Regions from separate parts of the Citroniella saccharovorans genome, predicted to be linked through region 1. Evidence: a T-box and tRNA genes for the amino acid it is inferred to sense, from the RefSeq annotation. Region 1 holds a T-box; the other holds one or more tRNA genes.
What was found. The T-box of region 1 lies ahead of VLK81_RS06070 (valine--tRNA ligase). A T-box ahead of a tRNA ligase gene usually reads a tRNA of that ligase, here a tRNA-Val.
Positions count from the first base shown of each region.

Region 1 (3,419 bases):
ACCCGGCATAGATTGTACTGCTCCACTTCTAACGGAAACTAGTAGTGGGTTTTCAGTAGATCCAAATTGTTTTCCAGTAGAACTTTCTAGTTCATGTAAATGAGAAATTATTTCATTTTCTAAATCTTGCCAAATTTCTTCGTTTTCTTCATAAAATCTGTTACATGCTTCAGTAGTAACGGTAAACCCATTCGGTACATTTAAATTTAGATTTGTCATCTCAGCAAGATTAGCACCTTTTCCTCCAAGAAGGCTTCTCATATCCTTATTTCCTTCTTTAAATGAATAAACATATTTTTTAGCCATTTTAGTTCTCCTTTAAATTAAATAAATTTTTTTTGTTGTTTTTTAAGGTAGTTAATAATAATATCAGCTGTTTCCTCTATAGCTCTGTTAGAAACGTCTATTATAGGACAACCAATTTTTTGCATAATATCCATTGCAAAGTCAATTTCTTCTAGTATTCTATTAAGATCAGAATAAGAAGAACCTTGTGGAATACCTAAAGACTTTAATCTTTCAACCCTAATTTTATTAAGGTTTTCTGGAGTATTTGTGAGTCCAATTATTTTAGAGTTTGGAATTTCAAAAAGTTCTTTTGGTGGTGTAGTTTCAGGAACGAGTGGAATATTGCAAACCCGATAATTCTTATTAGCTAAGTACATTGAAAGGGGGGTTTTAGAAGTTCTAGATACACCTACAATAACCAAATCACTTCTTAAGATACCTCTTGAATCTTTTCCATCATCAAATCTTACAGCAAACTCAATTGCCTCAACTCTCTTGAAATAGTTTTCGTCAAGTTTTCTTAATGCTCCAGGCTTAATAGATGGACTTATACCACACATTCTTTCTATTGCAATAATAGAAGGAGTCATAACATCAATATAGTTAGCTTTTTTCAAATCTAAAATTTTTTTAATTGATGTTAATAGAAATTCATCTACAAGGGAATAGAAAAAAATAGAGTTATTAAAATCTTCAACGGAAGAAATAATATTCTCAAGTTGATCCAAAGTTAAAATATGAGAAAATCTTTGAATTTTATAATCAAGATTTTCAAACTGCGAAAGTGCGGCTTTTGCTGTCTGTTCTGCAGTTTCACCAAGTGAGTCACTAATTACAATAACATTATACATATTTATCACACACCTTAGTAATTTACTAATTACATTATATACTAAATATTGATTTTTTAATAGGTCTAATAATATTAATAAAATAATATTAAATTGACAGATTTAAGAAAGTATAGTAAAATAAACTAAATTTAATAGTGGCGAAGATTAAGAGTAGTAGATTAGAACTGTTATTTAGAGAGAAAATGGTTGGTGAAAATTTTCTAACAAGCTATTTGAAGTTGCTTATGAGCTAGATATTAAATAAGCGTAATTTATTTTACGGAAATTAGGTGGTACCACGATAACTATTCGTCCTATACGAATAGTTTTTTTATTATTTAAAAAGGAGTAGAATGTGAAAGAGTTAGAAAAAGTATATGATCCGAGTCTTTTTGAAAAAAGAATTTATAAGATTTGGAAAGAAGGAGGATATTTTAAGGCAAATAATAATTCTGGAAAAAAGACTTATTCTATGGTTATGCCTCCCCCAAATGTTACAGGAATTTTACACATCGGGCATGCACTAAATAATACATTACCAGATGTTATGGCTAGATATAAAAGATTAAAAGGATATGAAGTTTTGTGGATTCCAGGTACAGATCATGCTAGTATAGCAACAGAAGCAAAAGTTAAAAATAAAATTGAGTCAGAAGGAAGAAAAAAAGAAGATCTAACTAGAGAAGAATTTGTAGAAGAAGCATGGAAATGGACCAAAGAATATGGAGGTAATATAAAAACCCAACTAGAAAGACTTGGTATTTCACCAGACTGGTCTAGGGAAAGATTTACTTTAGATGAAAAACTTTCCAAAGCTGTGGAAACATTTTTTATTAATTTATATAAAGATGGTTATATTTATAAAGGCGATAGAATAGTAAATTGGTGTCCTCACTGCAATACAGCTGTATCAGATATAGAAGTAGAACATGAAGATGAGAATGGAAAATTATATTATATAAAATACAAGATAGAAAATTCAGATAAATTTCTTCTAATTGCAACTACAAGACCTGAAACTCTTCTTGGGGATCTTGCTGTAAGTGTTAATCCAAAGGACGAAAGATATAAGGATTTAGTTGGTAAAAATGTAATTCTACCATTAGTAAATAAACTTATTCCTATTATTGAAGATAGTTATGTTGATATGGAATATGGAACAGGAGTCGTTAAAATTACACCCTCACATGATCCAAATGACTTTGAAGTAGGTAGTAGAGCTAATCTTGGTCAAAATATCGTAATAGGTACAGATGCAAAAATCATAGCTGGAAATGGTAAATATTCTGGCATGGATAGATATGAAGCTAGAAAAGAAATTATTAAAGACTTAGATAAACTTGGTCAGTTAGAGAAAATTGAAGATATATCTCATGCAGTAGGACATTGTAGTAGGTGTAAAACTATTATAGAACCTCTTATTTCTAAACAATGGTTTCTTAAAATGGATGAACTCGCTAAACCAGCGATAGAAGCTGTAAAAACAAAAAAAATTAAATTCTATCCTGAAAGATTTGAAAAAACCTATTTAAATTGGTTAGAAAACATAAGAGATTGGTGCATATCTAGACAGCTTTATTGGGGACATAGAATACCCGTTTATACATGTACAAAGTGCGGTAAAATCTATGTTGGAATAAATCCAAAAGAAAAGTGTGATGAGTGTTGTAATGATTCATTTAAACAAGAAGAAGACACTCTTGATACTTGGTTTTCTTCAGCACTTTGGCCATTTTCTACAATGGGTTGGCCTGAAAAAACAGAAGACTTTAATGAATTTTTCCCAACTGATTTATTAATTACTGGATATGATATTTTATTTTTCTGGGTTATAAGAATGGTTTTTTCATCATTGTATAATACAGGCGAGATTCCTTTTAAAGATGTTTTCTTAACTGGACTAGTTAGAGACTCCGAAGGAAGAAAGATGTCTAAATCACTAAATAATGGAATTGATCCAATAGAGGTAATGGATAAATATGGAGCTGATGCTTTAAGATTTATGCTTACTAATGGAATGACTGCTGGAAATGATATGAGATTTTATATTGAAAGAGTTGAATCTGCTAGGAATTTTGCAAATAAGCTTTGGAATGCTTCTAGGTTTGTTTTGATGCACACAAATCAGGACTATAAAGGTGAATTGTATTTAGAAAATCTAAAGACTGAAGATAAATGGATCTTAGGTAAACTTTCTTTAATGACTAAAGAATTCTCAAATCATATGGAAAAATATGAATTTTCAATGGCAGCATCAACAATTTATGATTTTACATGGAACTATTTTTGTGATTGGTA
Region 1 is NZ_JAYKOT010000003.1:759,767-763,185, forward strand. It holds gene ppdK (pyruvate, phosphate dikinase) at 1-306, opposite strand, end outside; gene VLK81_RS06065 (pyruvate, water dikinase regulatory protein) at 324-1,139, opposite strand; T-box leader at 1,274-1,441, shown strand; gene VLK81_RS06070 (valine--tRNA ligase) at 1,477-3,419, shown strand, end outside.

Region 2 (3,419 bases), 130 kb from region 1:
GATTGCAAGTTTAAAAGAATATTCCATTCAGATCAAGGATGGGCATATCAATTAAAACAATATACTGAAAAATTAGAATCTAATGGAATTTTACAGAGTATGTCAAGAAAAGGAAATTGCTTAGATAATTCTCCTATGGAGAATTTCTTCGGGATATTAAAACAAGAAATTTACTATGGTAGAACGTTTAAATCATTTAACGAACTAAAAAAGACAATAGAAGAATATATAAAATATTACAATGAAGATAGAATAAAAGAAAAACTTGGATATTTAAGTCCAGTTGAATATAGGAAATTGAATGCAGCTTAGCTGCGATTTCCCCTAGGGGAAATATGAGGACAAAAAAACCAGAGACAAATATTTCTAAATGTCTCTGGTATAAAGTCCAACTTTTTGGGGTCACCTTATAAGCCGGTGGTTTGTTTTGCCCCTATAAGGGGCTGTTACCGGCAGCATTTCATGCTTCGAACTTTCTTTCTCGTGCACCAATTTTCACAGCTGGTGCTAAAGCACCTTACTTTTTGCTTTTGTTTACTTGCTCTCCCGTAAACGGGTCTACAAATTCTTTAATGCTTATTTGGTCTGCCATGTAATCTTCTTTTAATTGATTTTTTATATATTCTTGTATTTTTTTCGCATTTTTTCCTGCTGTATCTACATAATATCCTCTGCACCAAAAATGTCTATTTCCGTATTTGTATTTTAAGTTTGCATGTCTATCAAATATTATCAAACTACTTTTTCCTTTTAAATAGCCCATTGTTTGAGATATGCTGTATTTCGGTGGAATTTCTAACAACATATGAATATGGTCTGGACAACATTCTGCTTCTATTATGCTTATTCCTTTTCTATCACATAAGTCCCTTAATATTTTTCCTATATCTTGTTTTAACCTTCCATATATTACTTGTCTTCTATATTTTGGAGCAAATACTATATGATACTTACAATTCCATGATGTATGTGATAAACTATTATTATCCATTTAGGATACCTCCCTTTTCTGTCTATGCTACTGCCAGTAACATAAATAGTTTATCATGGGAGGTTTTTTGCTTGAAGCTAAAGCTTATTTTTTCTACCACCAGCATAGCTGGTGGTTTATTCATGCTAAAGCGCACAAAAATAAGATTCCTAAAAATACACATTTTAGGAATCTATAAAAGAATATAAAACCAATGGCGCGTCATAAGAGATTCGAACTCCTGGTCTTTCGGTTCGTAGCCGAATGCTTTATCCAGCTAAGCTAATGACGCTTAGATATATAAAAAACTCAGAAAAAATCTGAGTTTTCATGGAGCGGAAGACGAGATTCGAACTCGCGACCCTCGCCTTGGCAAGGCGATGCTCTACCACTGAGCCACTTCCGCAAAAATATGAATGGTGGGCGCAATAGGGCTCGAACCTATGACCCCCTGCTTGTAAGGCAGATGCTCTCCCAACTGAGCTATGCGCCCAAAATGGTAGCGGAGAAGGGATTTGAACCCCTGACACCGCGGGTATGAACCGCGTGCTCTAGCCAACTGAGCTACTCCGCCATCAAATGCAACATGTATATTATATATAAGTTTTAGTATTATTTATATAAATATATTATGGTCTTTTTTAAAATTTTTACTTTAATTTTTCTTAGTCTTTACAAATTATATATTTTATACTGAAAAAATGATTTTATTTATGATAAAATATTTGTGGTGATATTATGTTTAGATTTAATAATGTTTATTTTAAAGATATTTTAAAAAATATTAATTTATCCATTGAAAATAATGAGATGATAGGTATTACTGGAGAATCTGGGTCTGGTAAATCAACTTTTCTTAAACTTTTTAATAAATTTAATATTCCCTCTAAAGGAAATATTTATTATGATGATAAAAATATTTTAAATATAAAGTCAAATATTTTAAGAAAAGAAGTTATTATGATGCCAGAGGCTCCCTATATTTATGGAAAAACTATTAATGACTTTTTATATACATCTCTATCATATAATTCAAAGGAAAATGTAAGTAAAGATAAAAAATATGAGCTTCTTAATCTTACTAATTTAAATAAAAATTTAAATGATAGCACATCTACATTATCTTCTGGAGAAGCAAAAAAGATTGGTTTTAGCCTCAATGATGCTTTTAAAACCAAAGTTTCTACTTTTAGATGAGCCAGTAAATTCATTAGACAAAGATCTTTCAGATAAAATTATGAAAAACTTGTACGAATATTTCAAGATTAATGACATAAGTATTATTTATATTTCACATAATAGGAGTCAATTAGAAAAATATTCAACTTCAATAATTGAAGTTTCTAATAAAGAGGTGAAAAAAATTGAGTAATGGAACTATTGATATACCTATAATTTATCTTTCAACTTTATATATTATTATTGGTGTTTTGTCTCTATATTTAAAAAGAAATAATATTTCATCTTATAAAGAACTTCTAGTGGCTGCTCTAAGAATGACGATTCAGCTTATTATAGCTGGTTTTGTACTAGACTATATCTTCAAAGATGCAAGTATAATTAAAAGTCTTGCTGGAATTATTATTATGCTAGCATTTACTATTTATACAATTTTTTCTAGATCTAGTTTTAATCTATCAAATGAGTTAAAATTCCTAATAGCTATTTCTATTATTTTTTCAAGTTTAATGGCTCTTAGTATTTTTATCATTTTAGTATTAAGAATAAAGCCTATTTATGATCCAAAATATGTACTCCCTCTTCTTGGAATGATTCTTGGCAATTCAATGACATCCATTATAATCTGTATTAATTCTATTTTTAATAAAATTGAAGATAGGAAAAATTTTATCCTTTCAGCAATGATGATCGGTTTAGATTCTAAAAATGTTTTAAAAAATATTTTAAATGAATCTTTTAAAGATGCTATTCTACCACAAATCAATTCTATGTTAGGGATGGGAATAGTATTTTTACCAGGTATGATGACAGGACAAATCCTTTCTGGCACTTCTCCTATTATAGCTATTAAATATCAGATTGGAATAATGTTATCTATATTTGTATCAGTTTGTATAGCAAATATTATAATAACTCAGTTCACTAGAAATATATTTTTTGATGAAAATGAAAATTTAAAACTAGAAATTAAGATGATAAAAAAATAAAGACTCAGCTGTATATTTCAGCTGGTCTTTATTTATTTAAAATTATCTTTTAAGGCTAACAAATTATCTAGAATTACTGGATTGATATCTATAAACTCTAAAAGTCTATCATAATCATCCTTTGCTTTTTCCTTATCATTATTTGCAAGATTTAATATCATCCTATTATATAATAACTGCTCATCATCTATATTCTTATCCAAGCCTTTATTTATAACGCTTAAAGCAGCGCTTATCTGTTTATTTTTAAAATAAAGGTTAGCAAGGTCAATATAGATTTC
Region 2 is NZ_JAYKOT010000003.1:886,351-889,769, forward strand. It holds gene VLK81_RS06750 (IS3 family transposase) at 1-312, shown strand, start outside; gene tnpA (IS200/IS605 family transposase) at 518-991, opposite strand; tRNA gene VLK81_RS06760 (tRNA-Arg) at 1,186-1,262, opposite strand; tRNA gene VLK81_RS06765 (tRNA-Gly) at 1,302-1,376, opposite strand; tRNA gene VLK81_RS06770 (tRNA-Val) at 1,388-1,463, opposite strand; tRNA gene VLK81_RS06775 (tRNA-Met) at 1,468-1,544, opposite strand; gene VLK81_RS06780 (ATP-binding cassette domain-containing protein) at 1,709-2,167, shown strand; gene VLK81_RS06785 (hypothetical protein) at 2,130-2,342, shown strand; gene VLK81_RS06790 (ABC transporter permease) at 2,335-3,138, shown strand; gene VLK81_RS06795 (tetratricopeptide repeat protein) at 3,171-3,419, opposite strand, start outside.
Region 2: it encodes a tRNA-Val, which carries the amino acid that the T-box ahead of VLK81_RS06070 (valine--tRNA ligase) is inferred to sense. The anticodon was not compared.